4 regions of the Streptomyces nanhaiensis genome follow, and region 4 is predicted to be linked to each of the others. Evidence: riboswitches for the same ligand, from Rfam matches in the RefSeq annotation. Region 4 holds a riboswitch; each other region holds the start of a gene.
What was found. A riboswitch is a leader RNA that binds a small molecule or an ion and turns the genes downstream of it on or off. The one in region 4 is predicted to bind cyclic di-AMP.

Region 1: another riboswitch for cyclic di-AMP. It lies ahead of ACLIYP_RS18155 (transglycosylase family protein); the one in region 4 lies ahead of ACLIYP_RS14925 (transglycosylase family protein).
Region 2: another riboswitch for cyclic di-AMP. It lies ahead of ACLIYP_RS26635 (C40 family peptidase); the one in region 4 lies ahead of ACLIYP_RS14925 (transglycosylase family protein).
Region 3: another riboswitch for cyclic di-AMP. It lies ahead of ACLIYP_RS02385 (M23 family metallopeptidase); the one in region 4 lies ahead of ACLIYP_RS14925 (transglycosylase family protein).

What each region holds. Positions count from the first base shown of each region.
Region 1 covers NZ_JBKJFM010000081.1:2,870-5,894, forward strand. The annotation lists gene ACLIYP_RS18145 (cytochrome P450 family protein) at 1-497, shown strand, start outside; gene ACLIYP_RS18150 (transglycosylase family protein) at 693-1,649, shown strand; cyclic di-AMP (ydaO/yuaA leader) riboswitch at 1,885-2,055, shown strand; gene ACLIYP_RS18155 (transglycosylase family protein) at 2,062-2,787, shown strand.
Region 2 covers NZ_JBKJFM010000179.1:869-3,893, reverse strand. The annotation lists gene pcrA (DNA helicase PcrA) at 1-476, opposite strand, end outside; gene ACLIYP_RS26640 (DUF1707 domain-containing protein) at 536-1,138, shown strand; cyclic di-AMP (ydaO/yuaA leader) riboswitch at 1,313-1,454, shown strand; gene ACLIYP_RS26635 (C40 family peptidase) at 1,465-2,667, shown strand; gene ACLIYP_RS26630 (hypothetical protein) at 2,750-3,025, opposite strand, start outside.
Region 3 covers NZ_JBKJFM010000004.1:45,581-48,605, forward strand. The annotation lists gene ACLIYP_RS02380 (GntR family transcriptional regulator) at 1-598, opposite strand, end outside; gene ACLIYP_RS02385 (M23 family metallopeptidase) at 781-1,683, opposite strand; cyclic di-AMP (ydaO/yuaA leader) riboswitch at 1,697-1,869, opposite strand; gene ACLIYP_RS02390 (M16 family metallopeptidase) at 2,077-3,025, opposite strand, start outside.
Region 4 covers NZ_JBKJFM010000058.1:12,326-15,350, reverse strand. The annotation lists gene purE (5-(carboxyamino)imidazole ribonucleotide mutase) at 1-202, shown strand, start outside; gene ACLIYP_RS14930 (dipeptidase) at 204-1,400, shown strand; cyclic di-AMP (ydaO/yuaA leader) riboswitch at 1,720-1,897, shown strand; gene ACLIYP_RS14925 (transglycosylase family protein) at 1,902-3,025, shown strand, end outside.

The DNA.
Region 1 (3,025 bases), on a different contig from region 4:
TCATCGGCAACGGCACCTACGCGCTGCTGCGCCACCCGGGGCAGCGGCGGCTGTTCCAGGAGGCGTCGGCGGCGGGCGACACCGCACTGCTGCAGACGGCGGTGGAGGAACTGCTGCGCTACGACGGGCCGGTGGAGCTGGCGACCTGGCGGTTCGCCACCGAGCCGATGGAGATCGGCGGACAGCGGATCGCCACCGGCGATCCGGTGCTGGTGGTGCTGGCCGCCGCCGACCGCGACCCGTCGCGGTTCGCCGACCCGGACACCCTGGACCTCACGCGCGGTGACAATCCTCACCTCGGATACGGACACGGCATCCACTACTGCCTGGGGGCGCCGCTGGCGCGGCTGGAGGGGCGGATCGCCCTCACGGCCCTGCTGGGACGCCTCCCCGACCTGCGGCTCGCGGCGGAACCTGCCGATTTGCGCTGGCGGGGCGGCCTCATCATGCGCGGACTGCGCGAACTGCCGGTGGAGTTCGACCCGGTGCGCGGGTGACGCACAGTCATGTGCGTGATCAGTGCGTGATCTGCGAGACACTGACTTGTGATGATCGGCCCGGTGACGCTACGTTCAGCCGTCAACCGCTCGACCTTGTCATCTGTCCACGCACGAGAGGCTCCACACATGCTTTCCGGGAACGGTAGACACCGCCGCCCCCGCCAGGCTCCCGCCATCTTCGTCACGGCAGGAGTGACCGGCGCGGGATTCGCCATCCCCCTGCTCGGGGCGGCGGGCGCGCAGGCGGCAGACCTCGACACCTGGGACCGGGTCGCGCAGTGCGAGAGCGGCGGCCTGTGGAGCGCCGACACCGGCAACGGCTACTACGGAGGCCTCCAGCTCACCCAGGAGATCTGGGAGCAGTACGGCGGCACGTCGTACGCCGAGCGCCCCGACCTCGCCAGCCGCAGCCAGCAGGTCGCGGTGGCCGAGAAGATCCTCGCCGACCAGGGGCCGGAGGCCTGGCCCTCCTGCGGCGTCAATGCCGGGCTGCGCCACGACACCACCGGCGAGGCCCCGGCCATCGACCCGGGCAACCTCCTGCCGGAGGAGGACGCGCGGGACGGCGGGAGCGGCGGGGGCCTCCTGGACGGCGTCCTGCCGGGCGGCGACGCGGAGGAGGAGTCCCCGGCCGCCGGCGAGGACGAGGACGGGTCCGGCGGCGCGAAGGGCGGCGCCGGGGACGAGCGGAAGGCCCCGAAGGGCGGCGCCGCGGAGGACGGCACTGCACGGGACGGCGCCGAGGACGAGGGCGCGAAGGACGGCGGTGCGAAGGACGGCGCCCGCGCCGAGGCGGGAGAGGGCACCGGAAAGCACCGCGGCGAGCGCGACCCGCGCGAACTGGAGCTGGAACGCGGGGCGGAGAGCCGGGCGCCGGAGGGCCGGGAGGCCGCCGGCGACGAGCGGTCCGGGGAGGCCGCCGACCGCTCCGCCCGCGCCGAGCGCCCCGCGCTGGCGGGCACCGTGAGCGGTCTGGGCACCCGCGGGACGGACGAGGGCTACCTCGTGCGCCCCGGGGACTCGCTCGTGACGATCGCCCAGGAGCACGGCGTGCCGGGCGGCTGGAGCGGGCTGTACGAGAGCAACAAGGACGTCGTGGGCGAGGATCCGGACCTGATCCTGCCGGGACAGGAGCTCACTCTCGGATGAGCGCGGACGGCCCTGCGGGATGACCCTCCCGGGCGACTGCGGCGTGTCGTTCCTGTCCGGCCTAACGCTCCTCACCTGACCTGCGGGTTCCATCCGTGCGGGCGTCAGAAAGGGTGAACCGCGGGTTTCTGACATGCTTTGAGACGTATGCCCCGGTGTGCTTACCGTCGTGTCGCTCGCACCGCGAGTGCCACCGACCGCAGCGCCGAATCCTGCCGGCGGCCGGTGGGCAGTCGTCGCGTCAGCGCCGATGGCAGGAGCGGGGGAACCAGGTAGGCGCCGCCCAGGACCGCACGGTCCGAGGCGGCTTGGGGTGAAGTCGCCCGGGGCTCCGCGCCCCGGACGGCCGGGCTTGCTCACTGCCCGAACCCGACAGCTCACCTCGCAGGCGTCGGTGAGACAAGGGACGTCCATGCTGTTCACCGGCAAGGGGCACGACAGCCGCACCGCCAGAGCCGTCCGCGCGGCCGCGCTGACGGGCGCCGCGGGCGCCGCCATCGCCGTTCCGGTGGCGGGCGCGCCGGGCGCCTCGGCCGCCTCCGTCGACACCTGGGAGCGGGTGGCCCAGTGCGAGTCCGGCGGCGACTGGTCCATCAACACCGGCAACGGCTACTACGGCGGTCTGCAGTTCTCCCAGTCCAGCTGGGAGGCCGCCGGCGGCACCCGGTACGCGCCGCGCGCCGATCTGGCCACCAGGGAGCAGCAGATCGCCGTGGCCGAGCGGCTGCTGGCCATGCAGGGGCCGCGCGCCTGGGCCTGCGCCGAGAAGGGCGGCCTCACCGCCGACGGGCCCGCGGCCGAGGTGGACCCGGGCGGCGGCCGCTCCGTCGGCCCCGGCGCCGGGCGGACGTACTCCGAGTCGCGCGACCGCTCGCAGCCTCAGCCGCGGAACCAGTACCGGAGCCAGTCGCAGGAGCAGTCCCAGAAGCAGTCCGGGTCGCTGCCGCGGGGCGCCTCCGAGCGGGCGGACGACCACCGGGACGGCGCCGAGTCCGGCTACACGGTCAAGTCCGGCGACACGCTGCGCGCCATCGCCGCCGCCCACGGCACCACCTGGCAGCGGATCCACCAGGACAACGCCGACGTCATCGGCGACGACCCCAACCTGATCTTCCCCGGCCAGCAGCTCCGGGTCTGATCCCCTGCTGTGCCCGCCCCGGCGCCGCTCCCGTCACCCGGCGGCGCCAGCCCGGTGCGGTGTGTCACCTCCCCCGGCGGAGGGCGCGCCGCACCGGGTTTATTCAATTTGGAAACAAAATGCTCTCACCCGCGCTGAGCTGCGATTTCACCCTCCGTTCCGCCGTATGGCACGGGCTGTCGGCGAGGTGGCGTGCGCGGGCCGGATAGGCTCAGGGCACTGAGACCCGACACACACG
Region 2 (3,025 bases), on a different contig from region 4:
CGCACGCACGCGCTGTGGAAGGTGGAGACCCACATCGACTGGGCGCGCGGGCCGACCAGCTCCGCCACGCGCTCCTTCATCTCGCCCGCGGCCTTGTTGGTGAAGGTGATCGCGAGGACCTCCCCGGGGTGGACGCCGCGTGCGCCCAGCAGGTGCGCGATGCGGTGGGTGAGCACCCGCGTCTTGCCCGACCCGGCGCCCGCGACGATCAGCAGGGGCGAGCCGGTGTGCACCACGGCCGCGCGCTGCTGGTCGTTGAGCCCCTCCAGCAGGGCGGCCGGATCGACGACGGGACGGGCCGCGCCGTTGCCGTAGTAGGCGTCGCGCGCCCCGCCTGCGCCGAAGGCGCCCGCGAAGAGGTCGTCGGGGACGTCGTCCTCCGGCGGTGCGGACGCCTCCTCCGGCGGGGGCGGCGGCTCCTCGTCCCCGGAGGGCTCGAGGTCGGCCAGGAAGCTGTCGTCGAAGAGGCTGCTCATCGCCGTCGAGTCTAGGACGCCGCGCCCGCGGCCGGGGCGGCCCTCCTAAGATGGCGGGCATGACCGACGCCCCCGCGCCCCGTCCCCGTCCCGGCTCGGAGCTGCGCGCCGGGCACACCGACCGAGAGGCGGTGGCCGAGCGGCTGCGCGAGGCCGCCGGCGACGGCCGCATCGACCTGGAGGAGCTGGACGAGCGGCTGGAGAAGGCGTTCGCCGCCAAGACCTACGGCGAACTGGAGGCACTGGTCGCGGACCTGCCCGGCCAGGACGCGGCGGGCCTGGCCCCGAGCGCTCAGGAGCCGCTGGCGCTGAGGACGGTCGCCGGTGACATCCGGCAGGACGGCCACTGGGTGGTGCCGGAGCGGGTCACCGCCAAGACCACGCTGGGTCGGATCGTGATCGACTTCACGCGGGCGGAGTGCCGCCACCGCGAGGTCCGTCTGGAGCTCGACGCGGGAATGGGCGAGATCAGGGTCGTCGTGCCGCGCGGCTGGACGGTGCGGGCCGAGGAGGTGACCTCCGGGATGGGCTCCGTGCGGAACCGGGCCACCGAACCGCCCGTGCCCGGGATGCCGGTGCTGCGGATCAGCGGCGGCTCCAAGGTGGGGACGATCGTCGTGCGCCACCCGTACCGCTGGCCCGGGCGCCGCTCCCGCGACTGAACGCCGCCCCCGGAGCGGCCGGGTCCGGCGGCGGGAGCCCGAAACGGACGATAACCGACCGATAACGAATCGGTTTCGGGATATACCGAACACCAGCCTTCACAGGAGCCCCACCGGTGCTCTACGGTCCAGCGTCAGGCGGCCCGGACCCCTCGCCGGCGACAGCGTCGGCACGGGCGGCCTCCGCCGAGCCCGGCCGTGCGGCCGGGGCCGGGGACCCACTCCCCATGGGGTGAATCGGGCCCGCGGGCCCGTAGGGCGGACTTCCGACGCCCGAACCCGTCAGCTAACCCGGTAGGCGGTGTTCCACGGAAGGAGCGCTCGCCTTGGCGTCGCACCGCAGACCGCGCACCCCCCTGCTGTCCCCCGCCTCCCGTCGCGGAGCGGTCGGGCTCACCACCGCGGCCATCGCCTCCGCGACCCTTCTCTCCCAGGGCCCCGCCCAGGCCGCGCCCGAGGACGACCGGCCCTCGATCGAGGAGGTCCGCGAGCGGGTGGACGCGCTCTACCGGGAGGCGGGCAGCGCGACGCAGAAGTACAACGCGGCCAGGGAGAAGGCGGACGAGCAGCGCGAGGAGGTCGACCGGCTCCTCGACGAGGCCGCCGAGCGCGCGGACAGGCTCAACGACGCCCGCCGGAAGCTGGGCGGCTACGCCACCGCGCAGTACCGCGGCGGAGGGGTCTCCGACACCGCGGTGCTGCTCCTGTCCGACGACCCCCAGGACTTCTTCGGCCGCAAGCACCTGATGGACCGGATAACCGACCGCCAGCGGCAGGCCGTCGACGACTACCGGGACGAGCAGCGCGCGGCTCGGAAGAAGCGCTCGGAGGCGTCGGCGAGCCTGGCCGAACTCACCGACGCGCAGAAGGAATTGGCGGACAGCAAGAAGACCGTCCAGGGCAAGCTGGCGCAGGCCCGGAAACTCCTGTCGGAGCTGACCGCCGAGGAGAAGGCGCGCCTGGCCGCGCAGGAGCGCAGGCGGCAGGAGGAGGCCCGCCGCAAGGCGGCCGCCGCCGCCGAGCGCGAGAGGCAGGCCGAGGCCGAGGCCGCCGCCGAGCGCGAGGAGCGGGCCGGGACGCCGGCGGACAGCGGCACGGACACCGGCGGCGGCACGGACACGGGCACGGACAGCGGCGGCACGGACACCGGGACCGGCGGCACCGCGGACGACTCGTACACCGCGAAGGCCCAGAAGGTGCTCGCCTTCGCCGAGGCCCAGCTCGGCAAGCCGTACGTCTGGGGCGCCACCGGCCCCAACTCCTACGACTGCTCGGGGCTGACCCAGGCCGCCTGGCTCAGCGCGGGCGTCTCACTGCCGCGCACCACCTACGACCAGGTGGACGCGGGCACCCGGATCGCCGAGGCCGACATGCGGCCGGGTGATCTGGTCTTCTTCTACGACGACATCAGCCACGTCGGCATCTACGCGGGCGGCGGCCAGATGATCCACGCGCCGAAACCGGGCGCCGAGGTGCGCTACGAGTCCGTCGACCACATGCCCTTCCACAGCGCGGTCCGGCCGGCCTGAGTCGGTCACCCGGACTGCCTGCGGGCGGGCGGCCGTGCCTGCGCACCGCCGTCCGCCCGCCGCCGGCCGTCCGGGTGACCGACTACGTCCACATGACGGCGATGAAGATGTTGGCGACGGTGAGCAGGCCGATGGTGCCGAACAGCGGCGCGGGCAGCCGCTCCTCGTCCCGCTTGACGTAGACCAGGCCGAGGATCACCACCAGCAGGGTGAGCTTCACACCGATCTTGATGTGGTTGACGGTCTGGCCGTCCGCCTCGTTCAGGCCCACCAGGGCCACGCCCGTCACCAGCATGGTGAGGGCTCCGTGCAGCATCGCCGGGACGATGCGGGCCTCGCCGGCGCCCATGGCCTTCAT
Region 3 (3,025 bases), on a different contig from region 4:
CGGAGCGTTCCACATGCTCGCTCGCCAGGGCGCGCGCCCGCTCCGCGTCGCCGCGCGCGACGGCGTCCACGACGGCTCCGTGCTCCCGCCACACGGCGACCGCGCGCAGCGGCGGTTCCGCGGCGTAGACCCAGTTGATCTTGCGGCGCAGCTGCGTGAGCAGCGAGGCCAGACTGGGACTGCCCGACGCCCGGGCCAGCGTCTCGTGGTACCAGTCCTCCAGAGCCCCCAGGTCGGACAGCCGACCGCTCTCCGCGCGCTGCAGGCCCAGGCGGACCAGTCCGCGCAGCACCCTCAGCTGCGCCTCGGTGCGGCGCCGGGCGGCCCGCGCGGTACCCAGCGGCTCCAGCAGGGCGCGGATGTCGAGCAGGTCGGCGGCCTCCTGCTCGGTGGGCTGGGCGACACAGGCGCCCGCGTGGCGGCGGGAGACGACGAAGCCCTCCGACTCCAGGGTCCGCAGGGCCTCGCGCACCGGGACGCGGGAGACGCCGTAGCGTCTGGCGAGGAGTTCCTCGGTGAGCCGGGCCCCGGGCGGGAACACACCGGAGACGATGTCGTCACGGACCGCGCTGCACACCATGTGCGCGGAAATACGCATGGGCCGACCTCCACCGCCGTCTCCATGTTTCCCGAAGTGCCGCAGAGACGAACTGTATTCCACTGCCACGCGTTTTCCGATGCCCGCCGGAAAACAGACGTGAAAACATCCGCCGCGCGACCTCTCGGGCCGCGCGGCGGATGCCGGTGCGTGATCGCCGGGTGCCCTGCGGGCCCGGTCCGTCAGACGTCGACGCCCTTGCCGGCCAGATAGGTGATCGGGTTGAAGTCCGAGCCGTAGTGGGCGCCGTTGCGGGCCTCGAAGTGCAGGTGCGGGCCGGTGCTGTTGCCGGTGGAGCCGACCGCGCCGATCTGCTGGCCGCCGCCGACCTTCTGGCCCGCCGAGACCTTCGTGGCGGACAGGTGGGCGTACTGGGTGTACTTGCCGTCGTCGTGGCGGATGACGATCTGGTTGCCGTACGCGCCGCCCCAGCCGACCGTCACCACGGTGCCCGGGCCGACGGACCGCACCGGGGTGCCGGTGTTGGCGGGGAAGTCGATGCCGCTGTGCTTGCCGGAGGACCAGGAGGCGCCGGCCTGCTTGTAGGTGGTGGTGGTGTCCACGCCCGCGACCGGGTCGACGTAGCCGGTGGCCGAGCGGCGCTCGGCGGAGCGGTCGGCTCGCTCGTTCGCGCGCTTCTTCGCGGCGGCCTCGCGCTTCGCGGCGGCCTCGCGCTCCTTGGCCGCCTCGGCGGCCTTCGCGGCCTTCTCCTTCGCGGCCTTCTCCTTCGCGGCCTTCTCCTCTGCCGCCTTCTCCGCGGCGGCCTTCTCCGCGGCGGCGTCGGCCACACGCTGCTGAGCCTGGGCCTGGGCCCTGACGTCGTCGGCGATCGTGTCGCCGACGGCCATGGCCTGGACGAAGCCCAGGGCGTAGGTTCCCGAGCCCTCGCCCGGAGCGGCGATCGCGGGGGTGGCGGCGGCGCCGACCACGCCGGTGACGGCGACGGCGGCGGCTCCGACCAGACCGGCGCGGGTGCGCACGGAGCGGCTGGAGAGGTGGTGCTTCTCGGTGAGGCTCTCGGTGAGCCCGGTGAGCTTCTCGGTCAGCTTCTCGGCGAGCTGCGCGGTGGCACGGGTGAACGCCATGGGAGGCGTACTCCTTTCCTTCCTTCTCGCCTACCGGGTTAGCTGTCGGGTTCGGAGCAGGAAGGTCTCCTACGGGCGCACGGCCCGATTCACCCCAGGTGCCTCGGAGGAGGACCGCTCCCGCGCAGAAGGGCGGGAGGGTGGGTCCCCGGCTCCCCCGCTCGGGGGACTCGGCGATCACTGCCGTCGGCCGCGGTCGCGGTCACTTCTGACGGCCAGCGGGATCGACGCTAAACGGACAAATTTGAGCGAGCAAGCAAATAGTGTCTTTTGTAGGCCACACCACACAGGCCGCCCACCGGAACAGCCCAAAACCGGACATACGGAAGGCCCTTGGTGTGGCAACCCCACCAAGGGCCTTCCTTCACACAGCCGCCGCGGCGCGGCCGGGGATCACTGGTCCGTGACGACCGTCACCTCTCCGATGCCCAGGTCGCGCACCGTGTCGGCGATCTGTGACGCGTCTCCCACCAGCACCGTCACCAGGCGGTCCGCGGGGAAAGCGGCCACGGCCGCCGCCGTCGCCTCCACCGTGCCGGTCTCGGCCAGACGCGCGTACAGCTTCGCCTGGTAGTCGTCGGGAAGGTGCTGCTCCACCTGGTCGGCGAGGGTGCCGGCCACGGCAGCCGCCGTCTCGTAACGCAGCGGGGCCACCCCCACCAGGTTCTGCACGGCCGTGTCGCGCTCGGCGTCGGTGAGGCCCTCCTCCGCCAGGGTGCGCAGCACGCGCCACAGGTCCTCCAGTGCGGGACCCGTCACATCGGTGGCCACCGAGCCGTTGATCGCCAGCATCGAGGCGCCGGTGCCCTCGGGCGAGGAGCGCAGCACCTGGGCGAAGGCCCGCACGCCGTAGGTGTAGCCCTTCTCCTCGCGCAGCACCCGGTCCAGGCGGGAGGTGAGCGTGCCGCCCAGGCAGTACGTGCCGAGCACCTGGGCGGGCCAGACCCGGTCGTGCCGGTCGGGGCCGATCCGGCCGATGAGGAGCTGGGTCTGCACCGCTCCGGGCCGGTCCACGACGACCACCCGGCCGGTGTCGTCCGCGGTGATCGGCGGGACCGGGCGCGGCCCGGCGGCCGCGCCCTTCCAGTCCCCGAGGGTCTCGGCCAGCGCCTTGTCCAGGTCCACCCCGGTGAAGTCGCCGACCACCACGGCCGTGGCCGTGGAGGGCCGCACGTGCTCCGCGTAGAAGGCGCGCACCGCCGCGGCGTCGATGTTCCCGATGGTCTCCTCGGCTCCCTGGCGGGGCCGCGAGAGCCGGGAGTCGGCCGGGAACAGCTCCTTCGACAGCGCGATGGCCGCCCGGCGGGCGGGATTGGCCAGCTCGTGCGGGATCTCGTCCAGG
Region 4 (3,025 bases):
CCCGGTCGCCACGGTCTCGGTCGGCGGCGCGCGCAACGCGGGCCTGCTGGCGGTCCGCATCCTGGCGGCCCACGACGAGGAGCTGCGCGAGCGCATGGAGCGGTTCCAGGCGGAGCTGAAGGACCAGGCGAGGGAGAAGGGCCGGCGGCTGCGGAGCAAGGTCGCCGCGGGCGGCGCCGGCTTCGGCTTCGGGGGCAGGTGAGATGGGTCACTCCGCCGAGCTGCTGGCGCGGGCCAGGGCGCTGCTGGAGGCCCATCCCGTCGCCGACGGCCACAACGACCTGCCGTGGGCGCTGCGCGAGCAGGTGGCGTACGACCTGGACCGGCGCGACATCGCCGGGGACCAGTCGGCCCATCTGCACACCGACATCCCGCGGCTGCGCGCGGGCGGGGTGGGGGCGCAGTTCTGGTCGGTCTACGTGCGCACCGACCTGACCGGCGACGCCGCCGTCAGCGCCTGCCTGGAGCAGATCGACGTGGTGCGGCGGCTGGCCGACCGCCACCCGGCCGACCTCAGGCTCGCCTTCACCGCCGACGACATGGAGGCGGCCCGCGCCGAGGGCCGCATCGCCTCCCTGACGGGCGCCGAGGGCGGCCACTCCATCAACAACTCCCTGGCCACACTGCGTGCCCTGTACCGGCTGGGTGTGCGCTACATGACACTCACCCACAACGACACCATCGACTGGGCGGACTCGGCCACCGACACCCCGCGCCACGACGGCCTGACCCGCTTCGGCGAGGAGGTCGTGCGTGAGATGAACCGGCTGGGGATGCTGGTGGACCTCTCCCATGTGGCGCCCGCCACCATGCGCGACGCCCTGCGGGTGACGACGGCGCCGGTGGTCTTCTCGCACTCCTCGGCCCGCGCGGTGTGCGACCACCCGCGCAACGTCCCCGACGACGTGCTGGAGCGGCTTCCGGTCAACGGCGGTGTGGCGATGGCCACATTCGTGCCGAAGTTCGTGCTGCCCGCCGCCGTCGCCTGGACCGAGGCCGCCGACGAGAACATGCGCGCCCACGGCCTTCACCCCCTGGACGGCAGCGAGAGGGGCCTGGCGGTCCAGCGCGCGTACGAGGAGGCCAACCCGCGCCCGGTGGCCACGGCGGCGACGGTCGCCGACCACCTGGACCACATGCGCGAGGTCGCGGGCATCGACCACATCGGCATCGGCGGCGACTTCGACGGCACGGCCTTCACCCCGTCCGATCTGAGCGATGTGTCCGGATATCCGCATCTGGTGGCCGAGTTGCTGGACCGCCGCTGGTCCGAGGCCGACCTCGCGAAGCTCACCTGGAAGAACGCGGTGCGCGTGCTGCGCGACGCGGAGGCGGTCGCCCGCCACGAGCGGACCAGGCGCGGCCCGTCGATCGCCACCATCGGACAGCTCGACGGATAGCTCCTTGACCTCCTCGTGATTCAACTCACGAGCCGGCCCTCCCCGGTACGTCGCTCTGCGTGCCGGTGGAGGGCCTTCTGCGTCATCGCCCCTGGCAGTGGCGAGAAGTGACAGCGCGTCAGAGGCGGGTTCCGCCACTCTTCGGGAAGTGAACGCAGCGGACGGTGACGATCCGACGATCATCAAAGCCTTCGAAACGGGCGTCCTGTGACCCATCGGCTTGTATCGGCGGAAACGATGTGTCTACCGTTCTGGCCGTGCCGTACGAATGTGCGGCGGCCCGCTGTCGAACGCCGAATCCTGTCAACGGCGGCGGGCTGGACCATCCACACCACCCGATGACAGGAGCGGGGGACCCAAGGTAAGTCGCCGTCCCGGGCTCATACGGGACGGCTTGGGGTGAAGCCATGCCGCGCGCCACGCGCCGCGGCACACATGGCCGGGCAACTCCAGCCCGAACCCGACAGCTCACCTCGCAGGCGTAGGAGAAGGAGCACACCTATGTCCGCACGCGGACGTCACCGTCGTATGCGCAACAGCCGTCTCACCCGCCTGTCGCTCGCCATCTCCGTGGGCGGCGCCGGCATGGCCCTTCCCCTCATGGCCGCCGGCGGAGCCAACGCGGCCTCCGTCGAGACCTGGGACAAGGTCGCCCAGTGCGAGAGCACGGGCAACTGGAGCATCAACACCGGCAACGGTTTCTACGGCGGCCTGCAGTTCACGCAGAGCACCTGGGCCGCCTTCGGCGGTACCCAGTACGCGCCGCGTGCCGACCTCGCCACCAAGGACCAGCAGATCGCCGTCGCCGAGAAGGTGCTGGCGGGACAGGGCCCGGGCGCCTGGCCCGTGTGCTCGGTCAAGGCCGGCCTGACCAAGGGCGGTCCCGCCCCGGCCGTCTCCCCCGACGGCCAGAGCAACCCCACCGAGCAGAAGGAGCAGGCCCCGGCCGCCGCTCCGAAGGCCGAGGCCGAGCCGAAGCAGCAGAAGACCCAGGCCGCGCCGCAGCGCGCGGACCGCGGTGAGCGCGCCCACGGCCACAGCCACAGCCACGACCACGGCGCCGGCGCCGGCACCTCCTACGAGGTCGTCGGCGGCGACACCCTCTCCAAGATCGCCAACGCCCAGGGCGTCCAGGGCGGCTGGGAGCGCATCTACGAGGACAACCGCCAGGTCATCGGCGACAACCCGAACCTGATCTTCCCGGGTCAGGAGCTCACCCTGGGCGGCGCCGCCACCCAGCAGAAGGCCGCGGCCAAGCCCGAGGCCAAGCCCGAGGCCAAGCCGGCCCCGAAGGCCGCCCCCAAGGCCGAGAAGACCGAGAAGGCCGAGGCCGTGCAGCAGTCGGCCGAGCGCGCCGACCGCAGTGACCGCGGTGCGGTCACCGGCTACACCGCTCCGGTGAACGCCGCTCCGTCCGGCTCCTACAAGGCCTCCGGCGCCCGTTGGTCCAACGGCCACACCGGTGAGGACTTCGCCGCCGCCTCCGGCACCCCGGTGAAGGCCGTCACCAGCGGCACCGTGGTCTCCGCCGGCTGGGGCGGGGCCTACGGCAACCAGGTCGTCATCCGTCACAACGACGGCCGGTACAGCCAGTACGGCCACCTGTCCTCGCTGTCGGTCAGCGC